Regions from separate parts of the Ignavigranum ruoffiae genome, predicted to be linked through region 2. Evidence: a T-box and tRNA genes for the amino acid it is inferred to sense, from the RefSeq annotation. Region 2 holds a T-box; the other regions hold tRNA genes.
What was found. The T-box of region 2 lies ahead of M0R79_RS05685 (valine--tRNA ligase). A T-box ahead of a tRNA ligase gene usually reads a tRNA of that ligase, here a tRNA-Val.
Positions count from the first base shown of each region.

Region 1 (4,727 bases), 250 kb from region 2:
TGCTTTCTGTTGCCGCAAGCTCCTTAGCATTTCCAAGTATTCATTTTTTATCGTTTGCATCTTTAATTCATACTCAAGTTCTTCAATTCGTTTATTTGCCCACTCTAGATCCGTTATCTTCAATGGAATAGAAGAAGTTCGTTTTTCTCTGCTCGTTCGTTCTTGCTTAGACATTGGTGGCCTCCCTGGTTTGCGAGAAAGACCTTCAATCCCGTGGTTATGATACTCTTGACGCCATCTAGGAATCAGTGAAGGATTATTCAATCCCAATTCATTCGCCACATCTTGATAGGATTTCTCACTGGCTTCATACAAAGTGATTGCTTTTAACTTAAAGTTTACACTGTATGTCTTATTTTTTCGAGAGCGCATTAACCCTTTTATTCCTAAAGTTTTATAAGCGTTCACCCAGGTTCTTAATTCTTGGGAGGATTTAATCTTATATTTCTTCGTCAACGTCTTCATCCCGATGGTTCCAGAAAGATATTCGGATACAATTTTCATTTTAAATTCTAAACTATATTTAGCCATACAAATACCCCCTAAAGTTGGATCATTCGGTCCAACTTTAGGGGGTCAGTACAGAGCTTGGTCTTTTTTTCAGCGCCTATTTAACGGAACAAGTACATCTTCAACGACAGATCTACCTGTAACAATCTTTCGCGATAATTTTTCAATCAATATGACCAAGTAGCAGATAACGTGTAACACCATAACCCCCGAAGCAGAAAAAGTCATCATTCAATCACAAAATGAATCAATAAAATATACTTACATAAAATAAGACGATAGAACCACTTCAATCACCTTTCATCGACTCAACAGTCTTTGACAAAGAGCCCTAAAAAAGAGCACCTCACTCATAAAAAGTGAAGTGCTCTAAAGCTTGATACAAAGCCAATACCGATGGTCGGGGTCGAACCGACACGCCCGTGAGGGCACAGGATTTTGAGTCCAGCGCGTCTGCCAATTCCGCCACATCGGCAAATTAATAAAGCAGAAGGCGGTAGTCGGATTTGAACCGACGAATCAAGGTTTTGCAGACCCATGCCTTACCACTTGGCTATACCGCCACATAAAAATATCAATGAAAAAACTGGGGTAGCTGGATTCGAACCAACGAATAACGGAGTCAAAGTCCGGTGCCTTACCGCTTGGCTATACCCCAATAATAATATTAAAAAGGGCGACTGATGGGAATCGAACCCACGAGTGTCGGTGCCACAAACCGATGCGTTAACCACTTCGCCACAATCGCCATAATGCACCAACAGGGATAGTAGGAATCGAACCCACATCAATGGTTTTGGAGACCATTGTTTTACCATTAAACTATATCCCTATTATACAGGGAAAGAAATGTAAATTCCCTACGATTCTTTAATATTAATGGAGGGGGGCAGATTCGAACTGCCGAACCCGAAGGAGCGGATTTACAGTCCGCCGCGTTTAGCCACTTCGCTACCCCTCCATGATGGCTTGGGACGGAATCGAACCGCCGACACCTTGAGCTTCAATCAAGTGCTCTACCAACTGAGCTACCAAGCCAATACGGTCCGGACGGGATTTGAACCCGCGATCTCCTGCGTGACAGGCAGGCATGTTAACCCCTACACCACCGGACCAATGAATGGAGGTTAACGGGATCGAACCGCTGACCCTCTGCTTGTAAGGCAGATGCTCTCCCAGCTGAGCTAAACCTCCAGGGAATATTAAATTCGTATAGTCCGTACGGGACTCGAACCCGTGTTACCGCCGTGAAAGGGCGGTGTCTTAACCACTTGACCAACGGACCAAAATAATAAGTAAGTGCCTCTGCTGAAGAATTCAAATAACTCTAACCTAAAGCACCATATATGACATAAAGACTGTTCATCTTTACGGAGAGTAAGGGATTCGAACCCTTGAGACGAAAGAATCGCCTACACGGTTTCCAACCGTGCTCCTTCAGCCAGCTCGGACAACTCTCCAAGCTTACTCCGCAAGCAGGGCTCGAACCTGCGACATCATGATTAACAGTCATGCGCTCTGCCAGCTGAGCTATTGCGGAATGAGAAAATTACCCTGCGCGGCAACGACCTACTCTCACAAGACCAAAGGTCCCACTACCATCGGCGCTAAGAAGCTTAACTGCTGTGTTCGAGATGGGAACAGGTGTGTCCTTCTTGCCCTCATCACCACACAGGTAATCTCTTCGCTGAGTGTCTAATCACTCAAAACTGAATATCAACCCTTCATCCAAATAATTCCCATCACTTCCCTCAAATCCGTGGTTAAGTCCTCGACCGATTAGTACTAGTCCGCTCCATACATCACTGTACGTCCACTCCTAGCCTATCTACCTGATCGTCTCTCAGGGGTCTTACGAATTGGGAAATCTCATCTTGAAGCTGGCTTCGCACTTAGATGCTTTCAGCGCTTATCCATCCCGCACATAGCTACCCAGCGATGCTCCTGGCGGAACAACTGGTACACCAGCGGTGCGTCCATCCCGGTCCTCTCGTACTAAGGATAGCTCTTCTCAAATTTCCAACGCCCGCGACGGATAGGGACCGAACTGTCTCACGACGTTCTGAACCCAGCTCGCGTACCGCTTTAATGGGCGAACAGCCCAACCCTTGGGACCGACTTCAGCCCCAGGATGCGATGAGCCGACATCGAGGTGCCAAACCTCCCCGTCGATGTGAACTCTTGGGGGAGATAAGCCTGTTATCCCCAGGGTAGCTTTTATCCGTTGAGCGATGGCCCTTCCATACGGTACCACCGGATCACTAAGCCCGACTTTCGTCCCTGCTCGACCTGTCTGTCTCGCAGTCAAGCTCCCTTCTGCCTTTGCACTCTGCGAATGATTTCCAACCATTCTGAGGGAACCTTTGGGCGCCTCCGTTACACTTTAGGAGGCGACCGCCCCAGTCAAACTGCCCACCTGACACTGTCTTCCGTTTCTTTAACGCGAGTTAGAGGGGTCATTCACCAAGGGTAGTATCCCACCAGCGCCTCCATGTAGACTAACGTCCACACTTCATTGGCTCCTACCTATCCTGTACATGGTCAACAAACACTCAATATCAAGCTACAGTAAAGCTCCATGGGGTCTTTCCGTCCTGTCGCGGGTAACCGGCATCTTCACCGGTACTATAATTTCACCGAGTCTCTCGTTGAGACAGTGCCCAAATCGTTACGCCTTTCGTGCGGGTCGGAACTTACCCGACAAGGAATTTCGCTACCTTAGGACCGTTATAGTTACGGCCGCCGTTTACTGGGGCTTCAATTCGCACCTTCGCTTGCGCTAAGCGCTCCTCTTAACCTTCCAGCACCGGGCAGGCGTCAGCCCCTATACATCACCTTACGGTTTAGCAGAGACCTGTGTTTTTGATAAACAGTCGCTTGGGCCTATTCACTGCGGCTGACGTCAGTCAGCACCCCTTCTCCCGAGGTTACGGGGTCATTTTGCCGAGTTCCTTAACGAGAGTTCTCTCGATCACCTGAGTGTGCTCCACTCGACTACCTGTGTCGGTTTGCGGTACGGGTTACCATTTATTCGCTAGAAGGTTTTCTCGACAGTGTGGCTAGTTCCCTTCGCTACTTCATTTCACTCCCGGTCACAACTCAATGTTACAATGAGAAGCCTTTTACTCCTCATCCACCTCGTTGCTTCGACATCCTCTTCCATCCGGATGCGGAACATTACCTCCTGTGTCACTCCATCACTCAATCACAAATGATAAGTACAGGAATCTCTACCTGTTGGCCATCGCTTACACCACTCGGCTTCAGCTTAGGTCCCGACTAACCCAGGGCGGACGAGCCTTCCCCTGGAAACCTGAGTCATTCGGTGGACGGGATTCTCACCCGTCTTGCGCTACTCATACCGGCATTCTCACTTCTATACGCTCCACGACTCCTTACGGTATCGCTTCGCCGCCTATAGAACGCTCTCCTACCACTCATCTTACGATGAATCCACAGCTTCGGTATACTGTTTAGCCCCGGTACATTTTCGGCGCAGGGTCACTCGACTAGTGAGCTATTACGCACTCTTTCAAGGATGGCTGCTTCTGAGCCAACCTCCTAGTTGTCTAGGCAACCCCACATCCTTTGCCACTTAACAGTAATTTAGGGACCTTAGCTGGTGGGCTGGGCTGTTTCCCTTTCGACTACGGATCTTAGCACTCGCAGTCTGACTCCCAAAGATACGTCTATGGCATTCGGAGTTTATCTGGATTCAGTAAGTCGATAGACCCCCTAGTCCAAACAGTGCTCTACCTCCACGACGCTTACTTTGAGGCTATACCTAAATATATTTCGGAGAGAACCAGCTATCTCCAAGTTCGATTGGAATTTCTCCGCTACCCACACGTCATCCGAACACTTTTCAACGTGTTTCGGTTCGGTCCTCCAGTGTGTTTCACCACACCTTCAACCTGCACATGGGTAGGTCACTTGGTTTCGGGTCGATAACACCTGACTGTCGCCCTCTTCAGACTCGCTTTCGCTACGGCTCCGTTTCTTCAACTTAACCTTGCCAACTATCATCACTCGCCGGTCCATTCTACAAAAGGTACGCCATCACCCCTTAACGGGCTCTGACTACTTGTAAGCACACGGTTTCAGGTTCTTTTCACTCCCCTCCCGGGGTGCTTTTCACCTTTCCCTCACGGTACTGGTTCACTATCGGTCACTAGGGAGTATTTAGCCTTACCAGATGGTCCTGGTCGCTTCCGACG
Region 1 is NZ_CP096206.2:1,443,880-1,448,606, forward strand. Features, by position in the region: gene M0R79_RS06765 (IS3 family transposase) at 1-40, opposite strand, end outside; gene M0R79_RS09290 (helix-turn-helix domain-containing protein) at 1-531, opposite strand, end outside; tRNA gene M0R79_RS06770 (tRNA-Leu) at 902-985, opposite strand; tRNA gene M0R79_RS06775 (tRNA-Cys) at 1,002-1,073, opposite strand; tRNA gene M0R79_RS06780 (tRNA-Gln) at 1,097-1,168, opposite strand; tRNA gene M0R79_RS06785 (tRNA-His) at 1,186-1,258, opposite strand; tRNA gene M0R79_RS06790 (tRNA-Trp) at 1,272-1,342, opposite strand; tRNA gene M0R79_RS06795 (tRNA-Tyr) at 1,391-1,471, opposite strand; tRNA gene M0R79_RS06800 (tRNA-Phe) at 1,476-1,548, opposite strand; tRNA gene M0R79_RS06805 (tRNA-Asp) at 1,553-1,625, opposite strand; tRNA gene M0R79_RS06810 (tRNA-Val) at 1,632-1,704, opposite strand; tRNA gene M0R79_RS06815 (tRNA-Glu) at 1,724-1,795, opposite strand; tRNA gene M0R79_RS06820 (tRNA-Ser) at 1,882-1,970, opposite strand; tRNA gene M0R79_RS06825 (tRNA-Asn) at 1,978-2,050, opposite strand; rRNA gene rrf (5S ribosomal RNA) at 2,067-2,182, opposite strand; rRNA gene M0R79_RS06835 (23S ribosomal RNA) at 2,270-4,727, opposite strand, start outside.
Region 1: it has a tRNA-Val gene. The T-box ahead of M0R79_RS05685 (valine--tRNA ligase) is inferred to sense a tRNA for this amino acid. The anticodon was not compared.

Region 2 (4,727 bases):
GCCTGGATTGTCGAGCGCGTTTTGATGGAGTAGGTAACGATGACGTTCAGCTTGTTGGCTAAGAAATTCCTTTGGATCACGACAAATAGCCCGACAATGCGGGCAGGACCAGAAATGACCAAAAGGGTTCTGGTTAAATAATTGACAGGCATGCTGGCAGAGTAAACATTTCAATTTAGATTTCTCCTCGAAGGGTCAGCGGGGGCATGACTTCCTTATGGATGTCTTGCATTTTACGTTCAATTTGATTTAATTGCTCAGAGCAATCTAGGAGTTTACTCAGGTTATCATCTGAAAGGGTATGTTTATGCTTCGCTTTGTATTTTAATTCATGTTCAAGACTGGCCCACATATCCATGGCGACTGTTCGGAATTGGATTTCTACGGGAACTTGTAAGGCGCCACGGGAAAGATAGACTGGAATAGTAACAATTACATGGAGACTGCGATAGCCAGAGGCTTTGGGCTCTTTGATATAATCTTCACGCTGGATAATCTGCACGTCGTTCTGGCTTAGTAGTAATCGCTCCATGGTATATAAATCTTCCAAATAATTACAGATGACCCGAACACCCGCAATATCATGAATATGATTCTGAGCGTCCTGCAAAGTAATAGGAAGGTTTAAACGATCCATCTTTTCAATCAGACTGTCTAAAGATTTTAAACGTTTCTCAATATGATGAATGGGATTATGTTCATAGGTAACCTTGAACTCTTGATCCAAGTTGAGAAATTTGGTATGAATCTCATTAAGCGCGGCTGAATAAATTTGGCGGAATTGTGCGAGATCGCGAATGTTTTCGGCAAATTTTTTAGCGGCAATCTGAGTTTCTTCGGCTTGACTTGTCATAATGACCTCCATTTATCTATTCTAAGTCATTATACTAGACCCATGTCCGATAAAAAAGTGCAAACGGTTTAATTTTGATATAATGTCATTAAGGAGATGATTGAATGTCGGAGCAAATTGAGGCCTTAACCGATGCCTTGAAGCAAAGTCAACGGATTGTTTTTTTCGGCGGCGCCGGTGTTTCTACGGAAAGTGGCATTCCCGATTTTCGTTCGGCGGATGGTATCTTTATGCAAGAAACGGGAAACCAGTATCGTCCAGAACAAATTATTTCGCATAGTTTCTTTAAGCACTTTCCAGCAGTTTATTTTGATTTTCATTTTGATAAATTGGTCTATCCTTTAGCTCAACCTAATCTGGCCCACACTTTTCTAGTAGAATTAGAAAAAATGGGCAAGGATGTCAGTGTCGTTACTCAGAATATTGACGGCTTACATCAACTGGCTGGCTCTAGTAAGGTCTATGAACTTCACGGAAGTGTCTATGACAATTATTGTTTAACTTGTGGTAGACATTATTTAGTCGATCAACTGCAAAGAGATGAAGCGGGGATACCACGTTGTCCCGAAGATGGCGGTATTGTTCGGCCCAATATTGTAATGTATGAAGAGCCTTTAGACCAGCAGACCATTATGCAAGCGATTGATGCGATTCGTTCAGCTGATCTGTTAATTGTAGCTGGGACGTCTTTAGTAGTGTATCCGGCAGCGAGTTTTATTAATTACTTTCAAGGAGATCAGATGGTGATTATTAATAAATCGCCTCTACAAGTCACTTATCCTGGTGCTTTAGTCTTTGAAGATAGTATTTCCCATGTTTTTAGTCAGGTGGAATTATGATTCCCGACTGGTTCAATCGGGACACACCAACGACTGAACTGGCCCAGAACTTGATAGGCTGTCTGCTGGTTCATGAGTCAGACGAAGGAAGGTGTTCGGGTTGGATTGTGGAAACCGAAGCCTATCTAGGCTTTGAGGATCAAGCCAGTCATAGTTATCAAAGAAAGCAAACTCCGCGACTGTCAGCCCTCTATCAAGGTTTGGGCGTCTTTTATTTGTATCAAATGCGGGGGCATATTCTAATCAATGTGGTGTCTGGCTATCCGGGACAAGGAACTGGCGTTATGATTCGGGCACTTGAACCCTATCAAGGTCGGGATTTAATGGCTCAACGACGAGGAAAGTCGGGAATATTGATAAGCAATGGGCCAGCAAAATTAAGTCAAGCCTTAGGGATTAATATGTCCTATTATGGTCAGTCGGTTCAAGGTCCGGGTTTACGCATCGATTTCTCACAACGATTATCTTATGCCAAGCTGGGAGTTGGCCCTCGCATAGGCATCCCTAACAAAGGGGAGTGGACTCACAAACCCTTGCGTTATTATATAGAAGGTCATCCTTATTTAAGTAAATGATGACCTAGAAAGAAAATCCTGTTGATCAGATTTATAAAATTTACAGAGGATTGCTGGGACAACTTGCTATCCCGGCTTTTATTTGATAGAATTTTGTCGAATATGAAGCGATGAAAAGAGAAGTAGCTAGAACTCTAAGAGAGAAGGTCATTGGCTGAAAGCCTTCAACTCTAGCGAAAGTAGCTTGGAGCTTGATCAGTGAAAGCAGAGTAGTTGATCACGGAGAAGTTCGTTAAGACTTAGAGAGTGAATAGTTTATACTATTTAATTTAGGTGGTACCACGGAAAATTTCGTCCTAAGCAATTGCTTAGGATTTTTTATTTAGAAAGGAATTGGTCATTATGAAAGAAATGTCAACAAAATATGAGCCCCAGTTGGTTGAAAAAGGTAGGTATCAGACATGGTTGGACCAAGGTGTCTTTAAGCCGAGTCAAGATCCAGATGCTGAACCTTATTCAATTGTTATTCCACCTCCAAATGTAACCGGGAAATTACATCTAGGTCATGCTTGGGACGTGACTCTGCAAGATATGATCATCCGTCAGAAACGCATGCAAGGCTATGATACCTTGTGGTTGCCTGGGATGGATCATGCGGGTATTGCCACCCAAGCTAAGGTTGAAGAGAAATTACGGGTGGAAGAAGGAATCAGCCGTCACGAATTAGGACGTGAAGCCTTTCTGTATCAAGTTTGGCAATGGAAAGAAGACTATGCCCAGACAATCCGTCAACAATGGGCCAAGATGGGAATTTCAGTCGATTATGATCGGGAACGATTTACTCTCGATGAAGGCTTAAACAAAGCGGTTAACAAGGTCTTTGTTGACCTCTATGAGAAAGGTCTCATCTATCGGGGTGAATACATTATTAATTGGGATCCCGTTGCTCAGACCGCTCTGTCGGATATCGAGGTCATCCATAAAGACGATCCAGGAGCCTTCTATCATATCGCTTACCCAGTAGTGGGCTCCGATGAGCGGGTAGAGATCGCGACGACCCGTCCTGAAACCATGTTAGGCGATACAGCAATTGCAGTTCATCCAAGTGATGTTCGTTACCAACATTTAATTGGAAAGAAAGTAATTCTTCCTTTAGTTAATCGTGAAATTCCAGTGATTGCGGATCCATATGTTGATATGGAATTTGGAACGGGTGTGGTTAAGATCACCCCGGCCCATGATCCAAATGACTTTGAAGTGGGGAACCGTCACAATCTTCCCCGGATTAATGTGATGGATAAGTCAGCAACCATTAATGAAAATGGGGGTAAATATGCTGGTTTAGATCGTTTCCAAGCTCGTAAGGCAATCGTTAAAGATTTACAAGCAGCTGGATACCTGATAAAAATCGAAGAGATGGTTCACTCCGTGGGGCACTCTGAACGGTCTGATGCTGTCGTTGAACCTTATCTTTCCACCCAATGGTTTGTAAAGATGGGACCATTGGCGAAAGCAGCCATTGAAAATCAAGCGACCGACAAGGCCGTGAAATTCTACCCAGCTCGCTTTAATCAAACTTTCTTAACTTGGATGGAGAATATCCACGATTGGGTGATCTCGCGCCAACTTTGGTGGGGACATCAGATTCCGGCTTGGTATCATAAAGAGAGCGGTCAAGTCTATGTGGGTCTAGAAGCTCCGGCTGATGAAGAGAATTGGCAACGAGATCCCGATGTCTTAGATACTTGGTTTTCATCTGCTTTATGGCCTTTTACCACGATGGGCTGGCCAGAGAAGACGGAAGACTACCAACGTTATTTCCCGACCAATGCCTTAGTGACTGGCTACGATATCTTAACGTTCTGGGTATCACGGATGATCTTTCAGTCATTAGAGTTTACCGGTGAAAGACCTTTTGAGAATGTCTTACTTCATGGTTTGATTCGCGCTGAAGATGGGCGGAAGATGTCCAAATCTCTAGGTAATGGCATCGATCCAATGGATGTTATCGACCAATATGGAGTTGATGCTTTGCGTTGGTTCTTAGCTAATGGCTCAACCCCAGGCCAAGATGTTCGCTACTCCGAAGAGAAAATGGCTGCCGCTTGGAATTTTATTAATAAGATCTGGAATGCCAGTCGCTATGTGTTAATGAATGTGGATGGCATGACCCTGGATCAAATAAATATTGGTTCAGATCTGACCTTAGCTGACCAGTGGATTCTATCACGCTTACAAGAGACCATCGATCAAGTGACGCGTCTCTTCAATCAATTTGAATTTGGTGAAGCAGGTCGAATTCTCTATCACTTTATCTGGAATGATTATTGTGACTGGTATATTGAAATGACTAAGGAAAGCTTACAACAAGATAAAGACAATCAAAGTACTCAGTCAATCTTGGTCTATGTCTTGGATCAGTTCCAACGTTTATTGCATCCGGTGATGCCATTTGTCAGCGAAGAAATCTGGCAACAAATCGCTGAAGAAGGTCAATCGATTGTGGTGGCAGAATACCCA
Region 2 is NZ_CP096206.2:1,196,603-1,201,329, reverse strand. Features, by position in the region: gene M0R79_RS05705 (class I SAM-dependent methyltransferase) at 1-174, opposite strand, end outside; gene M0R79_RS05700 (GTP pyrophosphokinase) at 176-853, opposite strand; gene M0R79_RS05695 (NAD-dependent protein deacylase) at 958-1,692, shown strand; gene M0R79_RS05690 (DNA-3-methyladenine glycosylase) at 1,689-2,267, shown strand; T-box leader at 2,369-2,569, shown strand; gene M0R79_RS05685 (valine--tRNA ligase) at 2,610-4,727, shown strand, end outside.

Region 3 (4,727 bases), 480 kb from region 2:
AGGTGAAACTGTAACCTCCCCGGGAGGATCCTGAGTACGGCGGGACACGAGGAATCCCGTCGGAAGCGACCAGGACCATCTGGTAAGGCTAAATACTCCCTAGTGACCGATAGTGAACCAGTACCGTGAGGGAAAGGTGAAAAGCACCCCGGGAGGGGAGTGAAAAGAACCTGAAACCGTGTGCTTACAAGTAGTCAGAGCCCGTTAAGGGGTGATGGCGTACCTTTTGTAGAATGGACCGGCGAGTGATGATAGTTGGCAAGGTTAAGTTGAAGAAACGGAGCCGTAGCGAAAGCGAGTCTGAAGAGGGCGACAGTCAGGTGTTATCGACCCGAAACCAAGTGACCTACCCATGTGCAGGTTGAAGGTGTGGTGAAACACACTGGAGGACCGAACCGAAACACGTTGAAAAGTGTTCGGATGACGTGTGGGTAGCGGAGAAATTCCAATCGAACTTGGAGATAGCTGGTTCTCTCCGAAATATATTTAGGTATAGCCTCAAAGTAAGCGTCGTGGAGGTAGAGCACTGTTTGGACTAGGGGGTCTATCGACTTACTCAATCCAGATAAACTCCGAATGCCATAGACGTATCTTTGGGAGTCAGACTGCGAGTGCTAAGATCCGTAGTCGAAAGGGAAACAGCCCAGCCCACCAGCTAAGGTCCCTAAATTACTGTTAAGTGGCAAAGGATGTGGGGTTGCCTAGACAACTAGGAGGTTGGCTCAGAAGCAGCCATCCTTGAAAGAGTGCGTAATAGCTCACTAGTCGAGTGACCCTGCGCCGAAAATGTACCGGGGCTAAACAGTATACCGAAGCTGTGGATTCATCGTAAGATGAGTGGTAGGAGAGCGTTCTATAGGCGGCGAAGCGATACCGTAAGGAGTCGTGGAGCGTATAGAAGTGAGAATGCCGGTATGAGTAGCGCAAGACGGGTGAGAATCCCGTCCACCGAATGACTCAGGTTTCCAGGGGAAGGCTCGTCCGCCCTGGGTTAGTCGGGACCTAAGCTGAAGCCGAGTGGTGTAAGCGATGGCCAACAGGTAGAGATTCCTGTACTTATCATTTGTGATTGAGTGATGGAGTGACACAGGAGGTAATGTTCCGCATCCGGATGGAAGAGGATGTCGAAGCAACGAGGTGGATGAGGAGTAAAAGGCTTCTCATTGTAACATTGAGTTGTGACCGGGAGTGAAATGAAGTAGCGAAGGGAACTAGCCACACTGTCGAGAAAACCTTCTAGCGAATAAATGGTAACCCGTACCGCAAACCGACACAGGTAGTCGAGTGGAGCACACTCAGGTGATCGAGAGAACTCTCGTTAAGGAACTCGGCAAAATGACCCCGTAACCTCGGGAGAAGGGGTGCTGACTGACGTCAGCCGCAGTGAATAGGCCCAAGCGACTGTTTATCAAAAACACAGGTCTCTGCTAAACCGTAAGGTGATGTATAGGGGCTGACGCCTGCCCGGTGCTGGAAGGTTAAGAGGAGCGCTTAGCGCAAGCGAAGGTGCGAATTGAAGCCCCAGTAAACGGCGGCCGTAACTATAACGGTCCTAAGGTAGCGAAATTCCTTGTCGGGTAAGTTCCGACCCGCACGAAAGGCGTAACGATTTGGGCACTGTCTCAACGAGAGACTCGGTGAAATTATAGTACCGGTGAAGATGCCGGTTACCCGCGACAGGACGGAAAGACCCCATGGAGCTTTACTGTAGCTTGATATTGAGTGTTTGTTGACCATGTACAGGATAGGTAGGAGCCAATGAAGTGTGGACGTTAGTCTACATGGAGGCGCTGGTGGGATACTACCCTTGGTGAATGACCCCTCTAACTCGCGTTAAAGAAACGGAAGACAGTGTCAGGTGGGCAGTTTGACTGGGGCGGTCGCCTCCTAAAGTGTAACGGAGGCGCCCAAAGGTTCCCTCAGAATGGTTGGAAATCATTCGCAGAGTGCAAAGGCAGAAGGGAGCTTGACTGCGAGACAGACAGGTCGAGCAGGGACGAAAGTCGGGCTTAGTGATCCGGTGGTACCGTATGGAAGGGCCATCGCTCAACGGATAAAAGCTACCCTGGGGATAACAGGCTTATCTCCCCCAAGAGTTCACATCGACGGGGAGGTTTGGCACCTCGATGTCGGCTCATCGCATCCTGGGGCTGAAGTCGGTCCCAAGGGTTGGGCTGTTCGCCCATTAAAGCGGTACGCGAGCTGGGTTCAGAACGTCGTGAGACAGTTCGGTCCCTATCCGTCGCGGGCGTTGGAAATTTGAGAAGAGCTATCCTTAGTACGAGAGGACCGGGATGGACGCACCGCTGGTGTACCAGTTGTTCCGCCAGGAGCATCGCTGGGTAGCTATGTGCGGGATGGATAAGCGCTGAAAGCATCTAAGTGCGAAGCCAGCTTCAAGATGAGATTTCCCAATTCGTAAGACCCCTGAGAGACGATCAGGTAGATAGGCTAGGAGTGGACGTACAGTGATGTATGGAGCGGACTAGTACTAATCGGTCGAGGACTTAACCACGGATTTGAGGGAAGTGATGGGAATTATTTGGATGAAGGGTTGATATTCAGTTTTGAGTGATTAGACACTCAGCGAAGAGATTACCTGTGTGGTGATGAGGGCAAGAAGGACACACCTGTTCCCATCTCGAACACAGCAGTTAAGCTTCTTAGCGCCGATGGTAGTGGGACCTTTGGTCTTGTGAGAGTAGGTCGTTGCCGCGCAGGGTAATTTTCGCTTAATGATGTTGGGGGTTTAGCTCAGCTGGGAGAGCATCTGCCTTACAAGCAGAGGGTCAGCGGTTCGATCCCGTTAACCCCCACTATATTTTGACTTGTTAGCTCAGTCGGTAGAGCAACTGACTTTTAATCAGTGGGTCGCAGGTTCGATTCCTGCACAGGTCATTTCTGAATTCGATTTAGAATCTGCGGGTGTGGCGGAATTGGCAGACGCACCAGATTTAGGATCTGGCGCCGCAAGGCGTGGGGGTTCAAGTCCCTTCACCCGCATTAGAAAATAATTTGCCGGCTTAGCTCAGTTGGTAGAGCATCTGATTTGTAATCAGAGGGTCGAGGGTTCAAGTCCTTTAGCCGGCATTTACGCGGAAATAGCTCAGTGGTAGAGCACAACCTTGCCAAGGTTGGGGTCGCGGGTTCGAACCCCGTTTTCCGCTTAGCCTGAATCATTATGTTGGCAATATTTTGCCGGGGTGGCGGAACAGGCAGACGCACAGGACTTAAAATCCTGCGGTGGTTAACACCGTACCGGTTCGATTCCGGTCCTCGGCATTGCACTTGATTGTGTAAAATTGAATAGTGCACCCTTAGCTCAATTGGATAGAGTGTTTGACTACGAATCAAAAGGTTACAGGTTCGACTCCTGTAGGGTGTATATATCCGGGAAGTAGCTCAGCTTGGTAGAGCACTTGGTTTGGGACCAAGGGGTCGCAGGTTCGAATCCTGTCTTCCCGATATATATTATTATGGGGGATTAGCTCAGCTGGGAGAGCGCCTGCTTTGCACGCAGGAGGTCAGCGGTTCGATCCCGCTATTCTCCATTTTTTTGTTGGCGGTGTAGCTCAGCTGGCTAGAGCGTCCGGTTCATACCCGGGAGGTCAAGGGTTCGATCCCCTTCGCCGCTATATGACTTTGGACCTTTAGCTCAGTTGGTTAGAGCTGACGGCTCATAACCGTCCGGTCGTAGGTTCGAGTCCTACAAGGTCCATTTCAGTTCTGGAGGATTACCCAAGTCCGGTTGAAGGGAACGGTCTTGAAAACCGTCAGGCGTGTAAAAGCGTGCGTGGGTTCGAATCCCACATCCTCCTTTTTATATTATTATCGCGGGGTGGAGAAGCTGGCATCTCGTCGGGCTCATAACCCGAAGGTCGTAGGTTCGAATCCTACCCCCGCAATTGGTCCGGTGGTGTAGGGGTTAACATGCCTGCCTGTCACGCAGGAGATCGCGGGTTCAAATCCCGTCCGGACCGTTTATACTATGCGGGTGTAGTTTAGTGGTAAAACTACAGCCTTCCAAGCTGTTGTCGGGAGTTCGATTCTCCTCACCCGCTTTGTCCACTATACGGGCCTGTAGCTCAGTCGGTTAGAGCGCACCCCTGATAAGGGTGAGGTCGATGGTTCGAATCCATTCAGGCCCATAGCTGTTATATTGGCTATGGGGAAGTACTCAAGAGGCTGAAGAGGCGCCCCTGCTAAGGGTGTAGGTCGTTTTAATACGGCGCGAGGGTTCAAATCCCTCCTTCTCCGTGATTTTTGCTTTATTCTTATTATCTTGGTCCGTTGGTCAAGTGGTTAAGACACCGCCCTTTCACGGCGGTAACACGGGTTCGAATCCCGTACGGACTATATAAACTTATTCAACGGAGGATTACCCAAGCCCGGTTGAAGGGAACGGTCTTGAAAACCGTCAGGCGTGTAAAAGCGTGCGTGGGTTCGAATCCCACATCCTCCTTATCAATGGATCGCGGGGTGGAGAAGCTGGCATCTCGTCGGGCTCATAACCCGAAGGTCGTAGGTTCGAATCCTACCCCCGCAATCTTTCATTTTGCGGGTGTAGTTTAGTGGTAAAACTACAGCCTTCCAAGCTGTTGTCGGGAGTTCGATTCTCCTCACCCGCTTTGTTAAGACCTTTAGAAGGTCTTTTTATTTTGCATATTTTTAGCCGATTACGACGTCAATTCAGCTTTTTTTCTAAAAGAATTTGCACTTAATAAAAG
Region 3 is NZ_CP096206.2:720,393-725,119, forward strand. Features, by position in the region: rRNA gene M0R79_RS03465 (23S ribosomal RNA) at 1-2,515, shown strand, start outside; rRNA gene rrf (5S ribosomal RNA) at 2,603-2,718, shown strand; tRNA gene M0R79_RS03475 (tRNA-Val) at 2,744-2,816, shown strand; tRNA gene M0R79_RS03480 (tRNA-Lys) at 2,826-2,898, shown strand; tRNA gene M0R79_RS03485 (tRNA-Leu) at 2,922-3,003, shown strand; tRNA gene M0R79_RS03490 (tRNA-Thr) at 3,018-3,090, shown strand; tRNA gene M0R79_RS03495 (tRNA-Gly) at 3,096-3,167, shown strand; tRNA gene M0R79_RS03500 (tRNA-Leu) at 3,198-3,282, shown strand; tRNA gene M0R79_RS03505 (tRNA-Arg) at 3,312-3,385, shown strand; tRNA gene M0R79_RS03510 (tRNA-Pro) at 3,392-3,465, shown strand; tRNA gene M0R79_RS03515 (tRNA-Ala) at 3,479-3,551, shown strand; tRNA gene M0R79_RS03520 (tRNA-Met) at 3,562-3,635, shown strand; tRNA gene M0R79_RS03525 (tRNA-Ile) at 3,645-3,718, shown strand; tRNA gene M0R79_RS03530 (tRNA-Ser) at 3,729-3,818, shown strand; tRNA gene M0R79_RS03535 (tRNA-Met) at 3,833-3,905, shown strand; tRNA gene M0R79_RS03540 (tRNA-Asp) at 3,908-3,980, shown strand; tRNA gene M0R79_RS03545 (tRNA-Gly) at 3,991-4,061, shown strand; tRNA gene M0R79_RS03550 (tRNA-Ile) at 4,075-4,148, shown strand; tRNA gene M0R79_RS03555 (tRNA-Ser) at 4,168-4,257, shown strand; tRNA gene M0R79_RS03560 (tRNA-Glu) at 4,285-4,356, shown strand; tRNA gene M0R79_RS03565 (tRNA-Ser) at 4,373-4,462, shown strand; tRNA gene M0R79_RS03570 (tRNA-Met) at 4,474-4,546, shown strand; tRNA gene M0R79_RS03575 (tRNA-Gly) at 4,558-4,628, shown strand.
Region 3: it has a tRNA-Val gene. The T-box ahead of M0R79_RS05685 (valine--tRNA ligase) is inferred to sense a tRNA for this amino acid. The anticodon was not compared.